DNA from 3 places in the Streptomyces sp. NPDC051561 genome. Region 2 is predicted to be linked to each of the others. Evidence: predicted binding sites of a transcription regulator. Region 2 holds the regulator's gene; each other region holds the start of a gene.
The links. The regulator HrcA, encoded in region 2, represses chaperone genes, less so after heat shock. The targets are predictions, from matches to a motif close to TTNGCACTCNGNNNNNCNGAGTGCNAA.

Region 1 (9,447 bases), on a different contig from region 2:
GCCAGCGCGGTGTCGATGGTGGCCTCCGCGCGCTCGGTCTCGATGCCGGCGTCGCGGAGGAAGCCTGCGACGGTGAGGCCGAAGAGCCACCAGTTGTTGTTGACCGGGGAGGGGCCGAGGGCGGGAAGCAGCCAGTCGACGACGCGTTGCCGGGTGGCGTCGTCGAGGGTGTCCCAGAGCCAGGGGCGGGTGAGGCGCAGCGAGAGGGCTATGGAGGCGGACTCCACGACGGCCTGGCGTACGTCGGCCATCAGCGGCCAGGATTCGGGGTCGGTGGCACTCAACTGGCTGCTGGAGGTGGGATTCCGGGTTCCGGCGGCGAGGCCCTCGGCGTAGCGCGGGAGGTGGCCGTGCGGATCGTCGCCCCGGGCTCCGGCGACGCGGAGGGCCGCCAGGAGGAACGTACGGGCGAAGCCTTCGAGGCCGTCGGAGCGGGGGCCGGAGACACTGGGGCGGGGTCCCGGGAGGTTGATCAGTCCGTGGCGGGGGGTGCTGTACGGGCGTACGTCCAGCAGGAGTTGGTCGGCGGCGTGCTCCCAGTGGGCGCGGGTCCAGCCGGTGCGAGGGCTGAGGTCGCGGTCTTCGGGCGGCGTGGGCATGCTGCTCCCCTGGAGGCGTACGGCTTCGTCGGCGTCGCCGGAATCATTGACTTCCACTGATCGAAGGTCAATGGATTGCGGTCGAATGATCGAAACTTCTGTCGTTCGATCACGACTGCTGGTCTAGGGTCGGAGCGAATCACCGACGCGGAATGTGGATTTACATCCCTGGGGGAGGCAGCCGTGCGTGAGAGCGCAGCTGAACGTCATGACCGACTGCTGGAGCTGGTGCGCCGGCACGGCACCGCACGGGTCTCCGACCTGGCCGGACTGCTCGGGGTCTCCCCGGTGACCGCCCGCCGGGACGTCGAAGTACTGGCGGGCAAGGGCCTGCTGGACCGGGTGCACGGGTCGGTGTCGTGGCCCGCGGCGCAGCCGGCGGGGCGCCAGGAGCCGCCGGACGCGCTGGTGCTGGGGCTGCTCGCGCCCTCCGCCACGTACTACTTCGCCGAGGTCATCCGGGGTGCGCACGAGGCGGCGGCGCGGGCCGGGGCGCGGCTGATCCTGCGCATCTCGGACTACCGGCCGGAGGAGGACCACGCCCGGGTGGAGGGGCTGTTGGCCGCCGGGGCGCAGGGGCTGCTGGTGGCGCCGGGGTGGCGGCGGCCACAGGATCCGGCGGAGCACGGGCAGTGGATCGCGGGGCTGCCGGTACCGGCCGTGCTGCTTGAGCGGCAGCCCGGGCCGGGGACGCCCGCGGACGCGCTGGACCGGGTGTGCTCGGACCACCGGCACGGGGTGCTGCTCGCGGTGCGGCATCTGGTGGGGCTGGGGCACGGGGCTCCGGTGCTGGTGGCGCGGGCGGACAGTCCGACGGCGCTTTCGGTGCGGGCCGGGTATGCAGCGGCGCTGGGGGCGCTGGGGCTCTCCGCGCCGCGTGGGGCCATCGACTCCGTACCGGCGGAGCTGGATCCGGAGGGGTTCGAGGCGGCGGTGGGGGCGTTGCGGGAGGCGGTGACTGCCGGGGCGACGGCGGCGCTGGTGCACAACGACGTGGATGCGATCCAGATCGTGCAGCGGCTGGCCGAGCTGGGGGTCCGGGTTCCGGAGGACCTGGCGGTGGTGGCTTACGACGATGAGGTAGCGGCATTGGCGGATACGCCGTTGACGGCGGTGGCGCCGCCCAAGCGGGAGGTGGGGAGGCATGCGGCGGAGTTGCTGGTGGAGCGGTTGAACGAGGGGTTCGGGGAGGCGGCGCGGCGGCATCTGACGTTGCTGCCACGGCTGCGGGTGCGGGCTTCGTGCGGGGCGCCGAGCGGTGTCCGGCCGACGGAAGTTGGGGTTCCGGGGCCCGGTCGCGGGGGCGCTCCGCACACACTCGCTTGATCTAATTTCGATCAATCGCTCATTCGCTCTTGACTTCGGTCAAGGCTGGTTCCAGGATCGCGGCCATCCCCACACGGCAGTTGTGCCCTACGCCGTGTCGCCATCCGTAGCGTCGCCTTCCGTACAGGAGCCGTGCCGTGAGCCGCAGTTGGAACCGTACGACCCATGCCATAGCCGGTGCCGCCACCGCCCTCGCCGTGCTCACGGCGTGCGGCGGCGGGGGTGACGGTGACACCGCCGCCCCCGGTGCGGACGGCAAGCCCGTCGAGATCACCTTCTGGGGCTGGGCGAAGGGAACCAAGGACGTCGTCGACGCCTTCAACTCCTCGCAGAAGAACGTCAAGGTGAAGTTCGAGGAGATCCCGTCCGGCAACGCCGGCGGCTACGCGAAGATCTCCAACGCGGTGAAGGCGGACAACGCCCCCGACCTGGTGTCCATCGAGTACCCGATGCTTCCGGAGTTCGTCAGCCAGGGCTCGGTGCAGGACATCGGCGCGCTGTTCGGCGACGACGTGAAGAAGAAGTTCCTGCCGCAGGCGGTCGAACTGACCTCGCTGGGCGGGAAGTCGTGGGCCGTGCCCTTCGACGCGGCACCGCAGGCCTTCTTCTACCGGAAGGACCTCTTCACCAAGTACGGCGTCGAGGTGCCGAAGACCTGGGACGAGTTCCGGGCGGCGGCCGAGAAGGTGAAGAAGGCGGACGCCAAGGCGCGGATCGGCACCTTCTTCCCGGACGACCCGACCACCTTCCAGGCGATGGCCTGGCAGGCGGGCGCCCAGTGGTTCAAGGCCGAGGGCGACACCTGGAAGGTGAACACCACCGACGCGTCGACGTCGAAGGTCTCCGCGTACTGGCAGAAACTCCTCGACGACGACCTGATCCGCAACAACGCCTCCTTCAGCCCGGAGTGGACCAACTCCTTGAAGAGCGGCGGCACTATCGGGTATCTCGGTGCGGCCTGGGGCGCGGGCGTACTGAAGGGCACGCTGCCCGAGCAGGACGGCAAGTGGGCGGTGGCGCCGATTCCCAGCTGGGACGGCAAGGCCGCCAGCGGAATGCTCGGCGGGTCGACGTTCGCGGTGACCAAGGGCAGCAAGAAGGCGGCCGCCGCGGTCGAGTTCGCCAAGTGGATGACGACGACCGAGGCGGGCGTCAAGGCCCGTATCGCGTCCGGCACGTCGAGCGCCTTTCCGGCGGCGACCGAGCTGCGGCCGGTGGCGAAGAAGGCCTTCGACGCGAAGTTCTACGGCGGCCAGGACATCTACCAGGTCTTCGAGAACGCCGGTACGTCGATCAACCCGAACTGGTCGTGGGGCCCGAGCACCGGCACCACCAACAGCATCATCAAGGACCAGTTCGGCAAGGTCTCCGGAGGCGGCGCCACCCTCGCCGACGCGGTGAAGGCCGGGCACGACGCGACGGTCGCCGAGCTCAAGAAGCGCGGCCTGAAGGTCGAGGGCTGAGCCGCACCATGACCACCAGCACGAACACGACGAAGGCGGGCCCCCGGGCCCGCTCGGGTGCACGGGCCCGTACCAATGCCGCTGCCGCCCTCCTGCTGACCCCCTTCTTCGTGCTGTTCGTGCTGGTCATGGTGGTGCCCATCGGGTACGCCGTCTGGCTCAGCCTGTTCAGCGAGAAGCAGTCGGGGCTGGGCTTCGGCGGGGTGGAGACCGTGTTCAGCGGGCTCGGGAACTACTCAGCGGCGCTGGGTGATCCGGCCTTCCGCGAGGGCTTCCTCGTCCTCCTCGGATACTGCGCGTTCTACATTCCGCTGATGATCGGCGGAGCCCTCGCACTGGCACTGCTGCTCGACTCGGCGCTGGCCAGGGCCCGCCGGTTCTTCCAGCTCGCGCTGTTCCTGCCGCACGCCGTGCCGGGCATCATCGCCGCGCTGATCTGGGTGTATCTCTACACACCCCAGCTCAGCCCGGTGGTCGACGCGATGGAGGCCGGCGGGATCGGCTTCGACTTCTTCTCACCGTCGGGGGCGCTGCCCTCGGTGGTGAACATCGCGCTCTGGGAGTGGCTCGGCTACAACATGGTGATCTTCTACGCCGCGTTGCAGGCCGTGGACCGCTCGATCCTGGAGGCGGCCACCGTGGACGGGGCCGGGGCCTGGCGGACCGCGTTCAGCATCAAGGTGCCGCTGATCAAGGCTTCCGTGGTGATGGTCGCCCTGTTCACCGTGATCGGCTCGCTCCAGCTGTTCACCGAGCCGCTGATCCTCAACAAGGGCACCGGGTCCGCGGTCTCCTCGACCTGGACACCGAACATGTACGCCTACACCGCCGCCTTCGACCGCAACGACTACGGGCTCGCCGCCGCCGCCTCCGTACTCCTCGCCCTGACGGCCGCGCTGCTGTCGTTCGTGGTGACGCGACTGTCGGCGGGACGCAAGCCCAAGAAGCAGAAGCACCCGAAGGCCGCCGCGCAGCAGACCACCACGTCGCAGGCCAGAGAGGAGAGCACGGTATGACCACGACCGTCTCCCCCGCCGCCCGAGCCACCTCGGGCGGAGTCACCCCGGTCTCCCCGACCGCCCCCTCAGGCCCCGCGAACCGCTGGCTGTCGCGGACCGCGGTCAACGGCGCACTCGTGCTGGCCACCCTCTACATGCTCTTCCCGCTGGTCTGGCTGCTCACCGCCGCCACCAAGGACGCCGGCGGGCTGCTCGCGGGCAACGCCTTCTCCTTCGAGGGCTTCGACCTGGGCGCCAACCTCTCCGCACTGGCCGAGCACGGCGACGGCATCTACTTCCGCTGGTACGCCAACTCCCTGCTCTACGCGGGCGTCGGGGCGGTCCTCAGCTCGCTGGTGAGCGTCGCGGCGGGCTACGCCTTCGACAAGTACGCCTTCCGGGGCAAGGAGAAGCTGTTCTCCACGGTGCTGCTCGGGGTGCTCGTCCCGACCACCGCGCTCGCACTGCCCATGTACCTCCTCGCCAGCAAGATCGGCCTGGTCAACACCTACTGGTCGGTGCTGCTGCCGGTCCTGGTCCACCCCTTCGGCGTCTACCTCTCCCGGGTCTTCAGCGCGGGCTACATCCCGAACGAGGCCCTGGAGGCCGCCCGTATCGACGGCGCGGGCGAGCTGCGGATCTTCGTCTCGATCGGGCTGCCCATGATCATGCCGGGCTTCGTGACCGTCTTCCTCTTCCAGTTCACCGCGATCTGGAACAACTTCTTCCTCCCCCTGGTGATGCTCTCCGACCAGAAGCTCTTCCCCTTGAGCCTGGGCCTGTACGCCTGGAACTCCAACGCGCACGCCGAGCCGACCTACCTCCCGATGGTCGTCACCGGATCGCTCCTCGCCGTCATCCCCCTGATCGTCGCCTTCGTCTCCCTCCAGCGGCACTGGAAGGCCGGGCTCACCGCCGGCAGCGTCAAGTGACGGGCAGTTCCTTAGCGCCGAACGACCCGATGAGGAGCCCGAGTTCCACCATGCACCACGCCACTGACAATCGCCCCGAAGCCCCGTCTCCGCACCGCCCCGCCACCCTGCTCGCGATGGGCCCCGGCATCGCGGAACGCCTGCTCAGCGACGACCGGCGGACCCGCCTCGCCCAGCTCGCCCGCACCGACCCCCACCTGGTCGCCCACGACCTGCACGCCCCCGAGTTCGCGGCGGCACTCGCCGAGGCCGAGGTGCTCCTCACCTGCTGGGGTGCCACCCCGCTCACCCCCGACATCCTGGCCCGGGCCCCGAAGCTGCGCGCCGTCGTGCACGCGGCCGGATCGGTCAAGCACCACATCACCCCGGCCTGCTGGGAACGCGGCCTGGCGGTCAGCTCGGCCGCCGGGGCCAACGCCCTGCCCGTCGCCGAGTACACGCTCGCCGCGATCCTCTTCGCCGGAAAACATGTCGCCAGAGCCGCCCGCACCTACCGCGGCCTCGACGGCTCCGACCACGACTGGCGCACCGACCTGCACACCTCCGGCAACTACCGGCGCACCGTCGGCATCGTCGGCGCCTCCCGCATCGGCCGGCGCGTCATCGAGCTGCTGGCCCCCTTCGACGTGCACACGCTCCTGTACGACCCGTACGTCACCCCGGCCGAAGCGGCCCGCCTGGGCGTCGAGCCGACGGATCTGCTGACCCTGTGCACCCGCAGCACGATCGTCTCCGTGCACGCCCCCCAGCTCCCGGAGACCCGGCACATGATCGGCGCCGCCCAGCTCGCCGCCATGCCCGACGGGGCGACCCTGATCAACACCTCGCGCGGCTCCCTCGTCGACGAGTCCGCGCTGCTCGGGCACCTGGAGTCCGGCCGCCTGGACGCCGTACTGGACGTCACGGACCCCGAGGTCCCGCCGCCCGGCTCGGCGTTCTACACCCTGCCCAACGTCCTGCTCACCCCGCATCTGGCCGGGTCCTTCGGCAACGAGCTGCACCGGATGGCCGATCACGCGCTGGCCGAGCTGGAGCGGTACGCGGCGGGGGTGCCTTTCGCGGAGGCGGTACGTCCGGACGTACTGGACCACTCCGCGTAGCCCCTGCGGGAAACGCGCCGAGGCCCGGCACCCCCGAAGGGGCGCCGGGCCTCGGCGTTCAACCGGCTACTGGTCCAGCCGGCTACTGGTTCAACCGGCTACTGACGGAGGTCAGTGGGAGTGGCCGTGGCCACCGTGACCGGCGTCGCCCTCGTCCTCGGCCGGCTTCTCGACGACCAGGGTCTCGGTCGTGAGCAGCAGCGAGGCGATGGAAGCGGCGTTCTCCAGCGCGGAGCGGGTGACCTTGACCGGGTCGATGACACCGGCCTTGACCAGGTCGCCGTACTCGCCGGTGGCGGCGTTGAAGCCCTGGCCGGCCTCCAGGTCGGCGACCTTGGAGGTGATGACGTAGCCCTCAAGGCCGGCGTTCTCGGCGATCCAGCGCAGCGGCTCGACGGCGGCGCGGCGGACGACCGCGACACCCGTGGCCTCGTCGCCGGTCTTGCCGAGGTTGCCCTCAAGGACCTTGACGGCGTGGACGAGCGCGGAGCCACCACCGGAGACGATGCCCTCCTCGACCGCGGCGCGGGTCGCGGAGATGGCGTCCTCCAGACGGTGCTTCTTCTCCTTGAGCTCGACCTCGGTCGCGGCGCCGACCTTGATCACGCAGACGCCACCGGCGAGCTTCGCCAGGCGCTCCTGCAGCTTCTCGCGGTCCCAGTCGGAGTCCGTGGACTCGATCTCGGCCTTGATCTGGTTGACGCGGCCCTTGACGTCGTCGGAGTTGCCCCCGCCGTCGACGATGACCGTGTCGTCCTTGGAGATGGTGACGCGGCGGGCGGTGCCCAGTACGTCCAGACCGGCCTGGTCGAGCTTGAGGCCGACCTCTTCGGCGATGACGGTGGCACCGGTGAGGGTGGCCATGTCGCCGAGCATCGCCTTGCGGCGGTCGCCGAAGCCCGGGGCCTTGACGGCCACGGCGTTGAACGTGCCACGGATCTTGTTGACGACGAGGGTGGAGAGCGCCTCGCCCTCGACGTCCTCGGCGATGATCAGCAGCGGCTTGGAGCCACCGGCCTGGATGACCTTCTCAAGGAGGGGCAGCAGGTCCTGGATGGAGCCGATCTTGCCCTGGTGGATCAGGATGTACGGGTCGTCGAGGACGGCCTCCATACGCTCCTGGTCGGTCACCATGTACGGCGAGAGGTAGCCCTTGTCGAAGGCCATGCCCTCGGTGAAGTCGAGCTCCAGGCCGAAGGTGTTGGACTCCTCGACGGTGATGACACCGTCCTTGCCGACCTTGTCCATCGCCTCGGCGATGAGCTCGCCGACCTGCTGGTCCTGCGCGGAGAGCGCGGCCACGGCGGCGATGTCGGACTTGTCCTCGATCGGGCGGGCGGTCGCGAGGAGCTCCTCGGACACGGCCTTGACCGCGGCGTCGATGCCCTTCTTCAGGGCGGCCGGGGAAGCACCCGCGGCGACGTTGCGCAGACCCTCGCGGACGAGCGCCTGGGCCAGCACGGTGGCGGTGGTCGTACCGTCACCCGCGATGTCGTTGGTCTTGGTCGCCACCTCCTTCACCAGCTGGGCGCCGAGGTTCTCGTACGGGTCGTCGAGCTCGACCTCACGCGCGATGGTGACACCGTCGTTGGTGATGGTCGGGGCGCCGAACTTCTTGTCGATGACGACGTTGCGGCCGCGGGGGCCGATCGTCACCTTCACGGTGTCGGCAAGCTTGTTGACGCCGCGCTCAAGGGCGCGACGGGCGTCCTCGTCGAACTTCAGGATCTTCGCCATGGAGCTTTTCAAGTCCTCTCGGAATTACGAACTGCGCAAAATGAACTACGCCCCCAGCCACCCGGCGTGTATGCGGGGGCCAGGGGCGCGGTTCAACAAATGCGGGAAGTGAGTTACTCCCCGGCCTGCTTACTTCTCGACGATGGCGAGAACGTCGCGGGCCGAGAGGACGAGGTACTCCTCGCCGTTGTACTTCACTTCGGTGCCGCCGTACTTGCTGTACAGCACTACGTTGCCGACGGTCACGTCGAGCGGCAGACGCTCGCCGTTCTCGAAGCGGCCCGGGCCCACGGCGAGGACGACGCCCTCCTGGGGCTTCTCCTTCGCGGTGTCCGGGATGACCAGGCCAGAGGCGGTGGTCTGCTCGGCGTCGAGCGGCTGGACCACGATGCGGTCCTCAAGCGGCTTGATGGCAACCTTGGAGCTTGCGGTCGTCACGATCCGGTCTCCCCCTTCGGAGATCTCACGGGGTTAACAGTCTGGGGTGGCGACCAGGTGGATCCGTCGTCGCGGGTGCCGGACCTGCCCGTCGCTGTGTTGGCACTCTCCAGTGGTGAGTGCCAGAGCCGAGACTATGACGCGGTTAGCACTCGGTCAAGCGGAGTGCCAATTGAGGACCGCCGGGAGTGAGCGAGCCCGGCCCCGACAGGGCCCCGGGGCGGGCCGGGGGACGTCGCGGTACGGGGCCGGAAGGGTCTCGGTACGGACAACGCACCGGCCGCCTCTCCGGTTCCGTACGACAGTGCGAGCCATGGCATCCGACTCCGAACCGGCCCGTAACCCGCCCGGAGGAAAAGGCCGCCGACCGGATCGTGACCGTCCGAGCCGGTGGGGCGATGCGGCGCTGGCCGTGCTGTTCCTCGTCACGGACGCCGTCGTGGTGGCCGGGACGGTCGTGTTCTTCGCCTTCCGGTCCCTGCCGGGAGTTGAGAAGGGCCGGACGGCCACGGGGCCGGCGCACCCGGAGTCGCTCCGGACGGTGGACTGGGCCCCGGTGATCACCTTCGGCGTCGTGGCCGCGGTCGTGCTCGTGACCGGCGTGGTCCTCCTGCGCGGCAGGCTGGTGATCACCGGCACCGTCCAGGCCGTGGTGGCGGTACTGATCGCGGCCGGCACCGTCCACGGCGGAGCGCACTCCTGGCGGACCGCCCACCTTGACCCCGCCCCCGTCATCCAGCCGGCCTGCGTCTGCCGCAGCGCGGGAGGCGGCTGCGACTGCCCCGGCGGGTAGGGGGCGGGGCCCGGGGGCGGCCGGGGCCTCGCCCCAGAGGCAGTCCTCCGGCTAGAGGTAG
Region 2 (9,447 bases):
GCAGGAGTGTGTCGCGGAGGCGCGGGCCGCCGGCTTCGACCACGTAAACCTGGATCTGATCTACGGGACCCCGGGGGAGTCCGACGCGGACTGGCAGGCGTCGCTGGACGCGGCGATCGGGGCCGGTCCCGACCATGTGAGCGCGTATGCGCTGATCGTGGAGGAGGGGACGCAGCTGGCACGGCGGATCAGGCGCGGCGAGGTCCCGATGACCGACGACGATGTGCACGCGGACCGCTATCTGATGACGGAGCAGGCGCTGTCGGGGGCCGGTTTCTCCTGGTACGAGGTGTCGAACTGGGCCACCTCGGACGCCGGGCGGTGTCTGCACAACGAGCTGTACTGGCGGGGCGCCGACTGGTGGGGGGCGGGACCCGGCGCGCACAGTCACGTGGGGGGCGTGCGGTGGTGGAACGTGAAGCATCCGGGCGCCTATGCGCAGGCACTGGGCGACGGGCGCTCCCCCGGGGCCGGGCGTGAGGTGCTGTCCGAGGAGGACCGGCGGGTCGAGCGGGTGCTGCTTGAGCTGCGGCTGGTGGAGGGATGTGAGCTGTCGTTGCTGAAGCCGGCGGGGCTGGCGGCGGCGGAGAAGGCGGTGCGGGACGGCCTGCTGGAGGAGGGGCCCTTCGGGGAGGGGCGGGCGGTGCTGACGTTGCGGGGGCGGTTGCTGGCGGATGCGGTGGTGCGGGATCTGGTGGACTGAGGGGGGCTGGGGCTGGGGCCGGGGTACGGGCGCGGGGTCCGGGGTCCGGGGTCCGCGACCGTCAGGGTTTCAGTCCCGTGGGGAATTCGGTCCTGTGGGGCATCAAGGGCCGTGGGGTGGGGCATCCAGGGCCCTGGGGCATTCAGTCCTGTGGGGCCGTGACGAAGTCGATCAACTCTTCCACTCGGCCGAGAAGTTCGGGCTGGAGGTCCCGGTAGGAGTGGACCTTGCCGAGGATGTGCTGCCAGGCGGCGCCGGTGTTCTCCGGCCAGCCGAGGGAGCGGCAGACGCCGGTCTTCCAGTCCTGGCCGCGGGGGACGGTGGGCCAGGCGGGGATGCCCACGGCGGACGGCTTCACGGCTTCCCATACGTCGATGTAGGGGTGGCCGACGACCAGGACGTCGGCGTGGGACACCGAGGCGGCGATGCGGGATTCCTTGGAGCCGGGGACCAGGTGGTCGACCAGGACACCGAGTTTGGCGTCGGGGGCGGGGGAGAAGTCGGCGACGATGGCGGGGAGGTCGTCGATTCCTTGCAGGTATTCGACGACCACGCCTTCGATGCGGAGGTCGTCGCCCCAGACGCGTTCGACGAGTTCGGCGTCGTGGCGGCCCTCCACGTAGATGCGGCCGGCGCGGGCCACGCGGGCGCGGGTGTCGCGGACGGCGAGGGAGCCGGAGGCGGTGCGGGCGGGGCGTTGCTGGGCGGTGCCGGTGGAGGGCCGGACGAGGGTGACGGGCTTTCCTTCGAGGAGGAAGCCGGCCGGGGTCATGGGGAAGACGCGGTGTTTGCCGAAGCGGTCTTCGAGGGTGACGGTGGGGCCTTCGGCGGTTTTCTCGGTGCGGATCACTGCGCCGCAGAAGCCGGTGGAGGCCTCTTCGACCACCAGGTCGAGCTCGGCGGGGAGTTCGGGGGTGGGGGTGGGGGTTTTCCACGGGGGTGTGAAGTCCGGGCTGTAGCTGCGCATTTGGTCAAAGTTACTAGGTGGGGGCGGGGATTTCTCCCCGCCCCGCCCCTTCCCGAAACTGGGGGCGGGCCCTCAGAACCCCCAGGTGGCGGGTCCTCCAGAGGTGGGCGGGAAGGTGCGGGCGGGGTGGGGGGCGGGCGCTTCAGGGCGCCGGCCGGTGGTGGTCAGGCGGGGAAGCGCTGGGTCAGGGCGTCGCGTTGGGCGCGGACGAAGGCGGCGTTCACCACTGCTCCGTGGCCGGGGACGTAGTGGGCGGAGTCGCCGGCCAGGGTGAGGAGGTGGTCGAGGGATTCGGGCCAGCGGGTGGGGGTGGCGTCGGGACCCGCCTGGGGGGCGCCGGACTCTTCGACCAGGTCGCCGCAGAGGACGAGGCCGGCGTCCGGGACCAGGGCCACCAGGTCGTGGGGGCTGTGGGCGGGGCCCAGGGTGGCGAGGAGAACAGTGCGGCCGCCGCCCAGGTCGACGGTGCGGGGACGGCCGGCGGGCACGAGGTGGTGGGGGGCGGTGAGGAGTTCGGCTGCTTCCACGGCGGCGGAGGGCGCCACTCCGTGACGTACCGCATCCGCCGCGAGCACCTCGTGCTGGAGGAGGGCGGTGTCCATGCCGGTCGCGGCGTACACCTCGACGTTTGCGAAGACCCCGGTGCCCAGGACGTGGTCGAAGTGGGGATGGCTGAGCGCGATGTGCGTCACTCTGCGGCCCAGCAGTGCCTCGGCCTGGCGGCGGATCTCGACGCCCTCGCGAAGGGTGGATCCGGTGTCGAACAGGAGTGCCCCGTGGGCGCCTGCGACCAGGCCCACAGTGGCATCCCAGCCGGGCAGCCGACGTCTGGCGATGCCCGGTGCGAGACGTTCCCAGCCGAATTCCGCAGCTGTCTCTTCCCCTCGCAAGTCCATACCGTGACGCTAGCGTGAGCTGCCACCCTTGTCCGGGTGGCACCCCACAGCCGTACACTGGCCCGGATAATCGCTGGCACTCGCGCAGGGGGAGTGCCAGGCAGGGCAGCAGGGAACATCACGGCTTGGAGGTGTGCGCGATGCTCAGTGAACGCAGACTTGAAGTGCTGCGCGCCATCGTCCAGGACTATGTCGGGACCGAGGAGCCGGTCGGCTCCAAGGCGCTCACCGAGCGGCACCAGCTCGGTGTCTCGCCGGCCACGGTCCGTAACGACATGGCCGCCCTGGAGGACGAGGGATTCATCGCCCAGCCGCACACCAGCGCCGGGCGCATCCCCACCGACAAGGGCTACCGGCTTTTCGTCGACCGGCTGGCGGGGGTCAAGCCCCTGTCGACGCCGGAGCGGCGGGCCATTCAGAACTTCCTGGACGCCTCGCTGGACCTGGACGACGTCGTCGCCCGTACGGTGCGGCTGCTGGCGCAGCTGACCCGGCAGGTCGCCGTCGTCCAGTACCCGTCCCTGACGCGGTCGACGGTGCGGCACGTGGAACTGCTCTCGCTGGCTCCCGCCCGGCTGATGCTGGTGCTCATCACCGACACCGGCCGGGTCGAGCAGCGGATGATCGACTGCCCGGCGCCGTTCGGCGAGACCTCGCTCGCGGATCTGCGGGCGCGGCTCAACAGCCGAGTGGTGGGCCGCCGGTTCGCCGACGTACCGCAGTTGGTGCAGGAACTTCCCGAGTCCTTCGATCCGGAGGACAGGGGAACCGTTTCGACGGTCCTGGCGACTCTGCTGGAGACGCTCGTGGAGGAGACCGAGGAGCGGCTGATGATTGGCGGAACTGCCAATCTCACGCGCTTCGGGCACGACTTCCCGCTCACCATCCGCCCCGTACTGGAGGCGCTGGAGGAGCAGGTCGTTCTGCTGAAGCTGCTCGGTGAGGCGACCGAGTCCGGCATGACCGTACGTATCGGGCACGAGAACGCCCATGAAGGACTCAGTTCTACGTCCGTGGTCGCAGTCGGCTACGGTTCTGGCGACGAGGCAGTCGCCAAACTAGGCGTGGTCGGACCGACCCGCATGGACTACCCCGGAACGATGGGAGCGGTACGCGCAGTGGCACGTTACGTCGGACAGATCCTGGCGGAGTCGTAAGTGGCCACGGACTACTACGCCGTACTCGGCGTGCGCCGCGACGCTTCCCAGGACGAAATCAAGAAGGCGTTCAGGCGCCTCGCTCGTGAACTTCACCCGGATGTGAACCCGGATCCGAAGACTCAGGAGCGCTTCAAGGAGATCAACGCCGCCTACGAGGTGTTGTCGGACCCGCAGAAGAAGCAGGTCTACGACCTCGGCGGCGACCCGCTGTCCGCTTCGGGCGGTGGTGGGGCCGGTGGCTTCGGCCAGGGCGGCTTCGGAAACTTCTCCGACATCATGGACGCCTTCTTCGGTACGGCATCCCAGCGCGGCCCGCGCTCGCGGACCCGCCGGGGCCAGGACGCCATGATCCGGCTGGAGATCGACCTCAACGAGGCGGCCTTCGGTACGACCAAGGAGATCCAGGTCGACACCGCTGTGGTGTGTACGACCTGTAGTGGCGAGGGCGCTGCTCCCGGGACGTCCGCCCAGACCTGTGACATGTGTCGCGGCCGGGGCGAGGTCTCTCAGGTGACGCGGTCCTTCCTGGGCCAGGTCATGACGTCGCGGCCGTGTCCGCAGTGTCAGGGCTTCGGTACGGTCGTGCCGACGCCGTGCCCGGAGTGCGCGGGGGACGGCCGGGTCCGGTCCCGTCGCACGCTCACGGTGAAGATCCCGGCCGGTGTCGACAACGGGACGCGGATCCAGCTCGCGGGCGAGGGCGAGGTCGGCCCCGGTGGCGGGCCCGCCGGTGACCTGTACGTGGAGATCCACGAGAAGCCGCACTCCACCTTCCAGCGGCGGGGTGACGACCTGCACTGCACGGTCACCATCCCGATGACGGCGGGCTCGCTCGGCACCAAGGTGCCGCTGGAGACGCTGGACGGGGTCGAGGAGATCGACATCCGTCCGGGTACCCAGTCCGGGCAGTCGGTTCCGCTGCACGGGCGGGGCGTCACGCACCTGCGCGGTGGCGGCCGGGGCGACCTGATCGTGCATGTCGAGGTGCTCACCCCGACCAAGCTGGACCAGCAGCAGGAGGATCTGCTGCGGCAGCTGGCGAAGCTGCGCGGGGAGGAGCGGCCCACCGGGCAGTTCCAGCCCGGTCAGCAGGGGCTGTTCTCGCGGCTGAAGGACGCGTTCAACGGGCGATAGCGGCGAGTCGCTGTGGCGCCGGTACGTGTGCAACGGGCGCTGAGTCCGTAGCGGGACCTGCGCCGGCACCGCGCAACCACGGCCGGCGTCGCACAAGCACGAAGGACGGGGCCGGACCACCAGGTCCGGCCCCGTCCTGTTTGGATTCGGCCCGGCGGGCGCATCGTGAAACGATGCGGGCATGTCTGTTGAGTCCCGGGGGATTCCCGCGCTGGGGGAGCTGTGCCGGCGTGGGATCGTCGCCGCGCCGATGGCCGGCGGGGTGTCGCGTCCCGAGCTGGCCGGTGCCGTGTCCGACGCCGGTGGGCTCGGGTTTCTCGCGGCGGGGTACAAGACCGCCGACGGGATGTACGAGGAGATCAAGCAGCTGCGGGCGCTGACCGCCAAGCCTTTCGGGGTCAACCTCTTCATGCCGCAGCCGTCCGCGGACCAGGCCACCCTGGATCTGTACCGGCAGCAGCTCACCAGCGAGAGCGCCTGGTACGAGACCCCGATCGACGAACGCTCCGAGGAGCGCCACCCCACCGACGACGGCTACGAGGCCAAGCTGGCCCTGCTCGTCGACGACCCGGTCCCGGTGGTGTCCTTCACCTTCGGCTGCCCCTCCCGCGACGAACTCGACGCCCTCGCGCTGGCCGGTACGTTCACCGTCGTCACCGTCACCACCCCCGAGGAGGCGCAGGCCGCCGAGTGGGCCGGGGCGGACGCGGTGTGTGTGCAGGGCATCGAGGCGGGCGGCCACCAGGGCACCCACCGCGACGACCCGCAGACCGACGGCAGCAGCGGGCTCGGGCTGCTGTCGCTGGTGACGCAGGTCCGCGAGACCGTGCAGTTGCCGGTGATCGCGGCGGGCGGGCTGATGCGCGGGGCGCAGATCGCCGCCGTACGGGCGGCCGGGGCGGATGCCGCACAGCTCGGTACGGCGTTCCTGGCGTGCCCGGAGTCCGGGGCGCACGTGATGCACAAGCAGGCGCTGAAGAACCCCTTGTTCGTACGGACGGAACTCACCCGGGCGTTCTCCGGCCGCCCCGCACGCGGCCTCGTCAACCGCTTCATGCGCGAGCACGGCCCCTACGCCCCCTCCGCCTACCCGGAGGTGCACTACATGACGGTCGGCCTGCGCAAGGCGGCGGCGAGGGTGGGCGACGCACAGGGCATGGCGCTGTGGGCGGGGCAGGGCCACCGGCTGGCCCGGGACCTGCCCGCCGGGCGGCTGGTGCAGGTGCTGCACTCCGAGGCGGACTCGGCGTGGACGGAAATGGCTTTGAGGAGGTCGACGTCATGACGGCGCCGGTGTTCGTGGTGGAGAACGTGCCGCAGAGCGGCGAGTATCTGCTGGACGGCGCCGAGGGGCGTCACGCGGTGTCGGTACGGAGGCTGCGGGCGGGCGAGGAACTGGTGCTCGCGGACGGCCTCGGCAACGGCGCACAGGGCGTGGTGATCGCCGCAGAGGGCAAGGACCGCTTGGTGGTGAAGGTGACCGGGACCCTCGTCGAGGACGAGCCCCGGCCGCGCATCACCGTCGTACAGGCGCTGCCCAAGGGTGACCGGGGCGAGCTGGCCGTCGAGACGATGACCGAGACGGGTGTGGACGCGGTGGTGCCGTGGCAGGCGGCGCGGTGCATCACCCAGTGGAAGGGCGAGCGGGGGGCGAAGTCCCTCGCGAAATGGCGGGCCACCGCGCGGGAGGCCGGGAAGCAGTCGCGGAGGCTCCGGTTCCCCGAGGTCGCCGAGGCGATGAGCACCAAGCAGGTGGGGGCACTTCTGGCCACCGCCGACTTCGCCGCCGTACTCCACGAGGACCGGGACGCGGACAGCGGCGCGCTGGCCCTCGCCGAGCTGCCGGAGCAGGGAAGCATCGTGCTGGTGGTCGGGCCCGAGGGCGGGGTTTCGCCCGAGGAGCTGGCGGTGTTCGCGGCGGCCGGGGCGAAACCGTACAGACTGGGCCGCAGTGTGCTCCGTACCTCCACGGCGGGCACCGCGGCCACCGCGCTGCTGCTGGGGCGCACCGGACGCTGGTCCTGAAACCACCCGCGGTATCGACGAGAGAGGGGAGTACGTCATGGAACTCGCACAGGTGCGGCTGCTGGTCACCGACTTCGCGGCCTGCTACCGGTTCTACGGGGAAGTGCTCGGGCTCAAGCCGCAGTCGGGCTTCGCGGACGGCCCTTACGAGAAGTTCTCGGCCTCCGTCGGGTCGGCCGGGATCGCCCTCCAGGACCGGACCGTGATGGCCGGCCTGCTGGGGGAACTGGCCGAGGAGCCCGCCGGGCACCGGTCGTTCGTGGTGCTGAGGGTCGATGACCTGGACGGGTACTGCGCGGAGATCACCGGGCGGGGTGCGCACCTGGTGCACGGGCCCGCCCCGATGACCGAGCGGATGCGGGTCGCCCACCTCAAGGACCCCGAGGGGAATCTGGTGGAGCTCCAGGAGTGGCTGCTGCTCGGGGGTTGAGCGAGGGGCGGCTTGCGGGAGGGGCGCCCGGGCGAGGGGCGGTGGAACGGCCGGGCGCTCAGTGGCCGCAACCCGACTGTTCGGCGTGGGCGGGCGGTGGGAGGCTGCCTGCCATGGGGGCTACGAGGCGGATACGGCGCCGGCGCACCCTCGCGGTGATCGGTGCCGTGGGTGCGGCGGTCGTGGGAGTCGTGGCGTGCGAACCGAGCGGCGGCGCCGGCGGGCTGAGCTCGTTCGCGGTGGCACTGACCACCGACCGGACCGGCACCCGCGCCCTGGAACGGGTCGGCATCGACGTCAACTGGATGACCTGTACGTCCACGGTCGGCGACGGCCCACGGATCAACACCCGTCCCCACACCCGCCCCTCGGTGGCCACTTCCGCCCCTTCGGTACGCAATATCGCCACCGTCTCCTGCGAGGGCCAGACCAACGAAGGCCGGGAGATCCGTATCGAAGGGAAGGTCACCGACGAGCGTGACGGGCGGTGCGTACGGGGCGACCTGACCGCCAAGGTGGCCGGGCGCACGGTGTTCCGGGCCAATGTGCTGGGCGACTGCAACTCCCGTACAGCCGCACCTACTTCACGGCCCACTTCGCAGCCCACTTCACAGCCCACGGGGCGCCCCACCGTACGTCCCGTCCCCGCCCCCCACCCGCTCCACCTGGGAGCCCCCGCCCCCCACCCGCGCCCCCGAACCCCGGCCCACCGTCACCGTCACGGTGACCGCCGACCCGCCCCCGCCGCAGCCCTCGCCGGACCCCACCGTGCCCGCACCCACGTGTAGTTGTCGCCCGGAGAAGTGAGCCGGGTGGTGTGCGGGGGCCCGGCGGCGCGCATACCTACGTAGCCCTCACCTGGGGAATTAGGTGTACGGATCTCCGGCCCACGAGGGCGCGCGGGGAGCCGGTGCCCGGCCAGAGTGGTCGTATGCCTCCCGCATACGGCTACTCCGTCCCCCGTACCCCCCACGAACCGGCCCTCGGTGAGCTCCTCGAACTGCTCGCCGAGACCCGCCTGGTCACCCTCACCGGGCCCGCCGGAGTCGGCAAGTCGCACCTTGCCGCCCATCTCGCCGAGGCCGTCACGGATCTTCCCGTGCACCGCTGCGACCTCTCCGACTGCGCGGACGCGGCCCTGGTGCCGCAGACCGTGGCCGCCGCCCTCCACGCCGCCACCGCCCCCGGCAGCGGCACCGACCCGATGGAAGCGGTGCTGCAACTCCTCGCGGGACGGCGCGGACTGCTCGTGCTGGACACCTGTGAGCGGGTCCGGGCGGGCTGCGCCTATCTGGTGGGCCGGCTGCACGACGCCTGCCCCGGCCTGCAGATCCTGGTCACCAGTCGAACCCCGATCGGTGTGCCCGGCGAGCAGCGGGTCCCGCTGCGCCCCCTCTCCCGCGAGCGCACCGTCGAACTGCTCCGCGAGAAGGCGGCGATGCAGGGCGTCGACCTGCCGGTCTTCTGGACCAGGCTGCTCGCCGAGCGGCTCGACGGCGACCCGCTGAGCGTGTTGCTCGCCGCCCGTTCGCTCGGCAGGTCCGCCACCCCGCAGCAGTTGTACGGCAGTCTGTGCGAACCGGGTGCGAGGTTCGGGGTGTTGATACACGGTCCCAAGCAGCCCGCCCGGCACAGCACGCTGTTGCGGGCCATCGCCTGGAGCCACGACCTGTGCGGACGGGCGGAACGGCTGCTGTGGGCCCGGCTGTCCGCGTTCACCGGGAACTTCACCGCCGAGCAGGTGCGGACGGTCTTCGCGGGCGACGGGGAACTGGCCGCGCTGATCGAGGCGTCGGTGGTGCTGGCGGAGGGCGACGGTACGTACCGGCTGCCGCTGGCGCACCGGGAGTACGGGCAGTTGTTGCTGGAGGGGTTGGGGCGGCCGTAGAGGGGCTCGGGGGAGGGGTGGCCGCAGGGGCGGGTGTGGCTCCTTCGTAGGGTGTTGGCATGTCCGACGAGTCACCTCTCCTGCGCAGCTTGCGCGCCGCCGTGGCGGCCGCTCCCGACGACGTACCCCTGCGGCTGCATGTGGCGCAGCTGCTGCTGGAGGCGGGGATGGGGGATGCGGCGGTCGCGGAGGCGGCGGTGGCGTTGACCCATGCGCCGGGGGACGTGCGGGCGCGGGAGTTGAT
Region 3 (9,447 bases), on a different contig from region 2:
TGGGACTTCAGGCGCTTGCATACTGCCGAGGAGGGCATACGCTCCCGAACCCGGATGTCCGGTACGTCGACCGAGAGGGGACCGGCAGTCATGCCAGGAGGCAGGCTCACCGGCGAGGACCGCCGGCAGATCGCCGAAGGGCTCGCCGAAGGGCTCGGATACGCGGAGATCGGGCGGCAGTTGGGGCGCCCCGCCTCGACCGTGATGCGGGAGGTCACCCGTAACGGAGGAACCGGGGGCTACGCCGCGAGCCGGGCCGAGCAGGCCACCCGGCACCGCGCCCGCCGCGCCAAGCAGCCCGCCGGCCGGCCCGCCGCCCCACCGGCCCCCGACCCGGGCCACGGCCGCGACCCCGAAGCGGTGCGGGGCTTCACCGAGTCGTACACCGAAATTCTCGTCCTCCAGGGGCTCCCCCGGATGATGGCCCGGGTGATGGCCTGCCTCTACATCACCGACACCGGCACCCTCACCGCCGCCGATCTCGTCCAGCGGCTGCGGATCAGCCCGGCGTCCGTCTCACACGCCGTCACCTTCCTCGAACAGCAGGGCATGCTCCGGCGGGAACGGGCCCCCGGCGTGCGGCGCGAGCACTACGCCGTCGACGACGACTTCTGGTTCCGGTCCCTCCTCGCGGCCACGCGGACGAACGACGCCCTGGTCGCCGAGTCGCAGCGCGGGGCCGACATCCTCGGGGCCACCACCCCGGCGGGTGCCCGCTTCGTGACCGCCGCCGAACTCCTCGCCCTGATGAACGAGTCCCTCCGCAGCACCATGGAGCGCTATCGGGAGCTTCTGGACGCCAGGAAGCAGGAGTAGGGGACGGGGGTGGGCTGCGAGTGGGAGCGGGGACCCCGTGTCAGCCGCCCTGCGCCGTCGCCCCCGGCGCCCCGCCGCCGAACTTCCTTCGCCGCAGGCCCGCCCCGGTGATCCTCCGCACCAGTTCCTTGCTGCCGATCTCCACGGCTCCCGCCGCCACCGCGTCCCCGTAGCGCTCCGCGGGGACGTCGTAGTGGTCCCGTTCGAAGGCTCGCGGCGGGCAGCCGATGCCCGCCGCGAAGGCGTGCAGTTCGTCGTAGGAGACGTCGCTCACCAGGTGCGACCACATCCGGCCGTGGCCGGGCCAGGTCGGCGGGTCTATGTAGACGGCCATGAGGTCAGACCCCCGACCGGCGCCACCACCACCACCTGCTTGGTGCACACCCAGTGCGGGTCGACGCCCAGTTCCGGCTCGACCTCCAGGGCGTGCGGGTCCTCGCACACCGGGCACAGCGGCCAGCGGCCGTACTCCTCCAGGAGGGCGTCCTGGACGTCCTGGGCGATCAGGCCGGTGACGAAGTCGACGCCCTCGGGCCACTGCTCGACCCACCACCTGCGGTGCGCCACCGCGTCCTCGACGAGGGAGACGATCTGGGCCTCGGCCACGTCGCGGGCTGTGAGGTCGGTCATCACCAGGGCGCGGGCGGTGTGCAGGGCCTGCTCAAGGCGGCCGGTGGGATCGGTGTGGTCCATGCGTTCCATTGTCCCGCGACCGGCGCGACCCGGTGGAACCCGGTGAAGCCGTGACTTTGGGCCCCTTGACCGAACCCCGCTCTGAAAATACCTTTCAGATGTGAGCAAAGTAGTGAAGGAAACTTCCAGTCGCGCCCCGGCCCAGGCCCCGGCCCAGGCCCAGGCTCCTGCCCCGGCCCAGGCCCAGGCCCCGGCTCCTGCCCCGGTCCAGGCCCCGGCTCCCGCCGCCCTGGCCGCCAAGGTCCGCACCCTCGCCCCCTCCATGACCCGCTCCATGCAGCGCGTCGCCGAGGCCGTCGCGGGTGATCCGGCGGGCTGTGCCGCGCTCACCGTGACCGGTCTCGCCGAGCTCACCGGGACGAGCGAGGCAACCGTCGTACGGACCTCACGCCTCCTGGGGTACCCCGGCTACCGCGACCTCCGCCTCGCCCTCGCCGGCCTCGCCGCACACCAGCAGTCGGGGGCCGCCCCGGCCGTCACCGCCGACATCGCGGTCGACGACCCGATCGGGGACGTCGTCGCCAAGCTCGCCCACGACGAGCAGCAGACCCTCGCCGACACGGCGGCCGGCCTGGACACCGTGCAACTAGGCGCCGCGGTCAACGCCCTGGTCGCCGCCCGCCGCGTCGACATCTACGGCGTCGGCGCCTCCTCCCTGGTCGGCATGGACCTCGCCCAGAAACTCCTGCGGATCGGCGTCATCGCGCACTCGCACACCGACCCGCACCTGGCCGTCACCAACGCCGTCCAGCTCCGCGCGGGCGACGTGGCGATCGCGATCACCCACTCCGGCGGCACCACCGACGTCATCGAACCCCTCCGGGTCGCCTTCGAGCACGGTGCCACCACGATCGCGATCACCGGCCGGCCCGGCGCCCCGGTCACCCAGTACGCCGACCACATACTCACCACCTCCACCGCCCGCGAGAGCGAGCTGCGCCCGGCCGCGATGTCCAGCCGGACCAGCCAACTCCTGGTGGTGGACTGCCTGTTCGTGGGGGTGGCGCAGCGGACCTACGACCGTGCGGCCCCCGCCCTGGCCGCCTCGTACGAGGCCCTGGCCCACCGCCACGACGCCCGCAGCTCCCGCTGACCACCCCCTCCCCCGTACCGCCGGAAACCAGAGAAAGCCGCGCCACATGACCACCACCGACCCCACCTACGGCGAACTCCGCTCGCAGCTCGCCACCCTCACCACCGAGGCCTTCCGCCCCGAACTCGCCGAGATCGATCAGCTCCCCACCGCGGAACTGGCCGCCCTGATGAACGGCGAGGACGCCACCGTCCCCGCCGCCGTCGCCGCCCGGCTCCCGCAGATCGCCGCCACCATCGACGGCATCGCGGAGCGGATGGCTCGCGGCGGCCGGCTGATCTACGCGGGCGCCGGTACGGCGGGACGCCTCGGCGTGCTGGACGCCAGCGAGTGCCCGCCCACCTTCAACACCGACCCCTCCGAGGTCGTCGGCCTGATCGCGGGCGGCCCCTCCGCCATGGTGAAGGCGGTGGAGGGCGCCGAGGACAGCAAGGAGCTGGCCCGGGAGGACCTGGACGCGCTGAAGCTGGGCCCGGACGACTCGGTGATCGGCATCTCCGCCTCCGGCCGCACCCCGTACGCCATCGGCGCCGTCGAGCACGCCCGCAGCCTGGGCGCACTGACCGCCGGTCTGTCCTGCAACGCGGACAGCGCCCTGGCGGCCGCCGCCGAGCACGGCATCGAGGTCGTCGTGGGCCCCGAACTCCTCACCGGCTCCACCCGGTTGAAGGCCGGCACCGCCCAGAAGCTCGTCCTCAACATGATCTCGACGATCGTGATGATCCGGCTCGGCAAGACGTACGGAAACCTCATGGTGGACGTCCGCGCCTCCAACGAGAAGCTGCGCGCCCGCTCCCGCCGCATCGTCGGCCTCGCCACCGGCGCGGCCGACACCGAGATCGAGGCCGCCCTCGCCGCCACCGACGGGGAGGTGAAGAGCGCCATCCTGGTGATCCTCGGCAGCGTCGAGGGCCCCACCGCCACGGCCCTGCTCGACGAAGCGCAAGGCCACCTCCGCGCCGCCCTGGCGGCGGCTCGCACCACCACCCCGTAACTCCGAGGGAATCCCCCCCCCCCCCCCGCACAGCAAGGCCACGCACCATGAGCACCACGGAAAACAAGAACCGCGCCACCGCCGCCGCGCTCCTTCCGCTCGTCGGAGGCGCAGACAACGTCGCATCGGTGGTCCACTGCATGACCCGGCTCCGGCTGGGTCTGCGCGACCGCACGCTCGTCCAGGACGAGGCACTGAAGGCGCTGCCCGCCGTGATGGGCGTGGTCGAGGACGACACGTACCAGATCGTCCTCGGTCCCGGCACGGTCGCCCGGGTCACCCCCGAGTTCGAGAAGCTGGTGGAGGAGCAGCGCGGCAGCACCCCGCGGCCCGGTGCGGACTCCGGCGCCGACCCCGGTACGGACACCGGCTCCGCCGAGGAACTGGCCGCTCAGGGTGCCGCCATCAAGGCCGCGCAGAAGGCCAGGAACGCCACCCCGTTCAAGCTCTTCCTGCGCAAGGTCGCCAACATCTTCGTCCCGCTGATCCCGGCCCTGATCGGCTGCGGCATCATCGCCGGACTCAACGGCCTGCTGATCAACCTGGGCTGGCTGCCGGGCGTCACCCCGGCGCTCGCCGCCATCGCCTCCGGCTTCATGGCGCTGATCGCGGTCTTCGTCGGCTTCAACACCGCCAAGGAGTTCGGCGGCACGCCGATCCTGGGCGGTGCGGTCGCCGCCATCATCGTCTTCCCGGGCGTCGCCAAGGTGGACGCCTTCGGCCAGACCCTCTCGCCCGGACAGGGCGGTGTGCTCGGCGCACTGGCCGCCGCCGTCCTCGCGGTCCACGTCGAGAAGTGGTGCCGCAATGGGGTCTCCCCTGGTCGAGCGAAGTCGAGAGCTTGGGGAAGGGTACCGGAGTCGCTGGACGTGCTGGTCACTCCCACCCTGACCGTGCTGATCTCCGGGCTGGTCACCATCTTCGGCCTGATGTTCGTCGCGGGTGAGATCTCCACCGCGATCGGCACCGGCGCCAACTGGCTGCTCGACAACACCGGCGCGTTCGCCGGACTGGTCCTCGGCGGCCTCTTCCTCCCGCTGGTGATGCTCGGCCTGCACCAGGCCCTCATCCCCATCCACACCACCCTGATCGAGCAGCAGGGCTTCACCGTCCTGCTCCCGATCCTCGCCATGGCGGGTGCGGGCCAGGTCGGCTGCGCGATCGCGGTCTACCTGCGACTCAAGCGGAACAAGTCGATCCGTACGACCATCAAGTCCGCCCTCCCGGCCGGTTTCCTGGGCGTCGGCGAGCCGCTGATCTACGGTGTCTCGCTCCCGCTCGGCCGCCCCTTCATCACGGCCTGTGCGGGCGGTGCGGCGGGCGGTGCGTTCGTCGGACTCTTCTCGATGCTCGGTGACAAGGTCGGCTCCACGGCCATCGGCCCGTCCGGCTGGGCCCTCTTCCCGCTCCTCCAGGGCAACCACGGCCTGGGCACCACCGTCGCCATCTACGCGGGCGGCCTGCTGGTCGGGTACGCGGTCGGCTTCCTCGCCACGTACTACTTCGGCTTCACCAAGTCGATGCTGGTGGAGCTGAACGCACCGGCCGATACGGAACCGGTCGCCTCCGGCGGGGTGACCGAGCCCGCACCCGACGGCACCGACGCGGCGAAGCAGCCCGCGGGGGTCTGAGCCGCGGCACCCGCGGCGAAAGGGCCGGGGCCGGAGGGATCGTGCATCCCTCCGGCCCCGGCCCTTCGCGGCTGTTCCGCCGTCTGCCGTCTGCCGTCAGCCGTCAGCTGAGCGTCTTGAGCGCCGACGCCGCGTCGTACGCGTTCAGCTCGTCGAAGCGGCCGTCCAGCACCTTGGCCGCCCACTGGGGGTCCTGGAGCAGCGCCCGGCCGATCGCGACCATGTCGAACTCGTCGTTCTCGAAGCGGTCCAGGAGGTTGTCGATGTTGCCGGCCTCGGCGCCCTTGCCCGCGAAGGAGTGCAGAAAGTCGCCGCCGTCGAGGCCGACCGAGCCGACCGTGAGGGTGGGCTTGCCGGTGATCTTCTTTGTCCAGCCCGCCAGGTTCAGGTCCGAGCCCTCGAACTCCGGCAGCCAGTAGCGGCGCGTGGAGGCGTGGAAGGCGTCGACGCCGGCGTCGGCCAGCGGGGTGAGGAGGGCGGCGAGCTCCTCGGGGGTCTCGGCGAGGCGGGCGTCGTACGCCTGCTGCTTCCACTGGGAGTAGCGGAAGAGGACGGGGAAGTCCGGGGAGACGGCCTTGCGGACCGCCGCCACGATCTCCACGGCGAACTTCGCGCGGGCCACCGGGTCGCCGCCGTACGCGTCCGTGCGGCGGTTGGTGCCCTCCCAGAGGAACTGGTCGACCAGGTAGCCGTGCGCGCCGTGCAGTTCGACGCCGTCGAAGCCGAGCCGCTCGGCGTCCGCGGCGGCCTGGGCGAACGCCGCGACGACGTCGTCGAGGTCCTGCTGGGTCATCGACTTGCCGGTGACCTCGGAGTCGGGGGTGTTCACACCGGAGGGGCCGACCGGCGGGGCGTCCGCGAAGGGCGGCTGACCGGCCTCGCGCACCATGCCGATGTGCCACAGCTGCGGCATGATCGTGCCGCCCGCCGCGTGCACGGCGTCCGCGACCTTCTTCCAGCCCGCCAGCTGCTCCTCGCCGTGGAAACGCGGGACGCTGTCGCTCTGCCCCGCCGAGTCGTGGCCGACGTAGGTGCCCTCGGTGATGATCAGGCCGACGCCCGCGGCGGCCCGGCGCGCGTAGTACGAGACCACGTCATCGGTGGGGATGCCGCCCGGGGAGAACATCCGGGTCATCGGCGCCATGGCGATCCGGTTGGGGACGGTGAGGCCGTTGATACGGACCGGGCGGGACAGGATGCCGGCGGCGCGGTGTGCGGAGGGCGTGGGGGTCGCGGGCGCGGGGTTCGCGGGCGTGGCTGACACAAGGGCTCCTTGTACGGGACATGGGGGCATGGAGATATGTGCGTATGCATGGAGTGCAACCGGCCCGCGGCTGAGCGCATTCCATTTCCCCCGGCAGCCACCGTGTGATCCCGGATACCCCTGCGGCCGGCACCCGGATACGCCCGAGGGCGGCACCCCCCTCGCAGGGGGTGCCGCCCTCGGTCCGTACAGCTGACGCGAACTGCTGAGCCGTGGCTCAGAAGTCCATGTCACCGCCCGGCATGCCACCCGGGGCGGCCGCGCCGGCCTTCTCGGGCTTGTCGGCGATGACGGCCTCGGTGGTGAGGAAGAGCGCGGCGATGGAGGCCGCGTTCTGCAGCGCGGAGCGCGTGACCTTCGCCGGGTCCAGGATGCCCTCGGCGATCATGTCGACGTACTCGCCGGTCGCGGCGTTCAGGCCGTGACCGATCGGCAGGTTGCGGACCTTCTCGACGACGACGCCACCCTCAAGGCCACCGTTGACGGCGATCTGCTTGAGCGGGGCCTCCAGCGCGAGCTTCACGGCGTTGGCGCCGGTTGCCTCGTCGCCGGTGAGCTCCAGCTTGTCGAAGACGGCCGAGGCCTGGAGGAGGGCGACGCCACCACCGGCGACGATGCCCTCTTCGACGGCGGCCTTCGCGTTGCGAACGGCGTCCTCGATGCGGTGCTTGCGCTCCTTGAGCTCGACCTCGGTGGCGGCACCGGCCTTGATGACGGCCACGCCGCCGGCCAGCTTCGCCAGGCGCTCCTGGAGCTTCTCGCGGTCGTAGTCCGAGTCGCTGTTCTCGATCTCGGCGCGGATCTGGTTGACGCGACCGGCAACCTGCTCGCTCTCGCCGGCACCGTCGACGATGGTCGTCTCGTCCTTGGTGATGACGACCTTGCGGGCGCGGCCGAGCAGGTCGAGACCGGCGTTCTCCAGCTTGAGGCCGACCTCCTCGGAGATGACCGTGCCGCCCGTGAGGATGGCGATGTCGTTCAGCATCGCCTTGCGGCGGTCACCGAAGCCCGGGGCCTTGACGGCGACGGACTTGAAGGTGCCACGGATCTTGTTGACGACCAGGGTGGAGAGCGCCTCGCCCTCGACGTCCTCGGCGATGATCAGCAGCGGCTTGCCGGACTGCATGACCTTCTCCAGCAGCGGAAGGAGGTCCTTCACGTTGCCGATCTTCGAGTTGACGATGAGGATGTACGGGTCCTCAAGGGCCGACTCCATGCGCTCCATGTCGGTCGCGAAGTACGCCGAGATGTAGCCCTTGTCGAAGCGCATGCCCTCGGTGAGCTCAAGCTCCAGGCCGAAGGTCTGCGACTCCTCGACCGTGATGACGCCTTCCTTGCCGACCTTGTCCATCGCCTCGGCGATGAGCTCGCCGATCTGGGTGTCGGCGGCGGAGATGGAGGCGGTCGAGGCGATCTGCTCCTTGGTCTCGACCTCCTTCGCCTGCTCCAGGAGGGCGCCGGAGACGGCCTCGACGGCCTTCTCGATGCCGCGCTTCAGCGCCATCGGGTTGGCACCCGCGGCGACGTTACGGAGGCCCTCGCGGACCAGCGCCTGCGCGAGGACGGTCGCGGTGGTCGTACCGTCACCGGCGACGTCGTCCGTCTTCTTCGCGACCTCCTTGACGAGCTCGGCGCCGATCTTCTCGTAAGGGTCCTCCAGCTCGATCTCCTTGGCGATCGAGACGCCGTCGTTGGTGATCGTGGGGGCGCCCCACTTCTTCTCAAGGACGACGTTGCGGCCCTTGGGGCCAAGGGTGACCTTGACGGCGTCGGCGAGCTGGTTCATGCCACGCTCGAGGCCGCGCCGGGCCTCCTCGTCGAACGCGATGATCTTGGCCATGTGAAGTGGTCCTCCCACGGGGTGGATTTCTCCGGACCGGGGGATCGGTGCCCGCGACGGACGGCTTCGCGATGCCCGGGATTCCTTACCCCGACACCTCTCGGCCTCACCGAACCTGGTCCAAGTTCTGTCACTCTCACTGGGAGAGTGCTAACGCCAATGATTAGCACTCGGCATAGGAGAGTGCAAGCGGCTACCACAGATCGCGGGGGCCGGCACCCACCGTGGGCCAAACGCACCAAGGGCCCGTACCCCTGATGACGGGATACGAGCCCTAGGCGCGTGAGTGCCGAATAAGTCGCTGAAGTGTGCGTCGGTGGCCGATCGCGCCGAGATCAGACGGCGAGCTTGACCATGTCCGCCTGCGGACCCTTCTGGCCCTGCGAGATCTCGAACTCGACTCGCTGACCTTCTTCAAGGGTGCGGTAACCGTCCATCTGGATCGCGCTGTAGTGGACGAAAACATCCGCACCACCGTCGACCGCGATGAAGCCGTACCCCTTCTCCGCGTTGAACCACTTGACGGTGCCCTGAGCCATGCCTAACTCCCCTATTACTGGCCCTTGCGCGAGGCCGCACTTCGCGACCCCGGGTCAGACCCCACCCGCCGACAGGAACGCGGTGAGTGTGCGCCGTAGCGCGTCGACCGCGGCTGAATGTATCCGCCCAACTGCCCTCTGCAACAGGTCAATTGGACGAGAATTCTGGGCACACCTGAACACCCGGAACGGTCAACTGACGTTATTCCGGGGCAAGTCGGGCCGGACATAGAGTGCGCTTCGGCGACAAAAGGCTCGAACGCGCGACCCTCATCTTCTCGCGTTCTCATATGCACGGGGCACGGGCGAGCGGAGGGGCTTCCCCTATCCTACCTCTTTCAACCATGCAGAATTGCCCCCTCCGCTTGTGAGCGGAGAGGGCAACTTCCGTTAACGGGAGCCTTTTCGAGGCGGCTCAGCCTCCGGCACTGCGCCGGACGGTCAGCCTCCGGCACTGTGCTCGATGGTCAGCCTCCGGCGACGGCCGGGATGATCGAGATTCCGGCGCCGTCCGGCGTGACCGTCTCCAGGCCGCTCTCGAAGCGCACGTCGTCGTCGTTCACGTACACGTTCACGA

Region 1: groES (co-chaperone GroES) is a predicted target of HrcA. The motif match lies at 8,739-8,765, and genes of this name have one in related genera.
Region 3: groL (chaperonin GroEL) is a predicted target of HrcA. The motif match lies at 8,495-8,521, and genes of this name have one in related genera.

What each region holds. Positions count from the first base shown of each region.
Region 1 covers NZ_JBITDM010000002.1:810,179-819,625, forward strand. Annotated here, with positions in the region: gene ACIA73_RS07970 (DUF2264 domain-containing protein) at 1-599, opposite strand, end outside; gene ACIA73_RS07975 (substrate-binding domain-containing protein) at 783-1,925, shown strand; gene ACIA73_RS07980 (ABC transporter substrate-binding protein) at 2,063-3,388, shown strand; gene ACIA73_RS07985 (carbohydrate ABC transporter permease) at 3,397-4,404, shown strand; gene ACIA73_RS07990 (carbohydrate ABC transporter permease) at 4,401-5,318, shown strand; gene ACIA73_RS07995 (hydroxyacid dehydrogenase) at 5,369-6,418, shown strand; gene groL (chaperonin GroEL) at 6,530-8,155, opposite strand; gene groES (co-chaperone GroES) at 8,285-8,593, opposite strand; gene ACIA73_RS08010 (DUF6234 family protein) at 8,907-9,386, shown strand; gene ACIA73_RS08015 (polysaccharide deacetylase family protein) at 9,438-9,447, opposite strand, start outside.
Region 2 covers NZ_JBITDM010000006.1:389,115-398,561, forward strand. Annotated here, with positions in the region: gene hemW (radical SAM family heme chaperone HemW) at 1-703, shown strand, start outside; gene ACIA73_RS17565 (DUF3097 domain-containing protein) at 846-1,670, opposite strand; gene ACIA73_RS17570 (MBL fold metallo-hydrolase) at 1,835-2,566, opposite strand; gene hrcA (heat-inducible transcriptional repressor HrcA) at 2,707-3,723, shown strand; gene dnaJ (molecular chaperone DnaJ) at 3,724-4,860, shown strand; gene ACIA73_RS17585 (nitronate monooxygenase) at 5,042-6,145, shown strand; gene ACIA73_RS17590 (16S rRNA (uracil(1498)-N(3))-methyltransferase) at 6,142-6,885, shown strand; gene ACIA73_RS17595 (VOC family protein) at 6,923-7,315, shown strand; gene ACIA73_RS17600 (hypothetical protein) at 7,429-8,103, shown strand; gene ACIA73_RS17605 (ATP-binding protein) at 8,247-9,203, shown strand; gene ACIA73_RS17610 (ATP-binding protein) at 9,263-9,447, shown strand, end outside.
Region 3 covers NZ_JBITDM010000014.1:46,358-55,804, forward strand. Annotated here, with positions in the region: gene ACIA73_RS27050 (helix-turn-helix domain-containing protein) at 91-816, shown strand; gene ACIA73_RS27055 (DUF4031 domain-containing protein) at 857-1,150, opposite strand; gene ACIA73_RS27060 (hypothetical protein) at 1,135-1,509, opposite strand; gene ACIA73_RS27065 (MurR/RpiR family transcriptional regulator) at 1,739-2,602, shown strand; gene murQ (N-acetylmuramic acid 6-phosphate etherase) at 2,649-3,596, shown strand; gene ACIA73_RS27075 (PTS transporter subunit EIIC) at 3,644-5,227, shown strand; gene ACIA73_RS27080 (NADH:flavin oxidoreductase) at 5,331-6,491, opposite strand; gene groL (chaperonin GroEL) at 6,709-8,331, opposite strand; gene ACIA73_RS27090 (cold-shock protein) at 8,667-8,870, opposite strand; gene ACIA73_RS27095 (MoaD/ThiS family protein) at 9,338-9,447, opposite strand, start outside.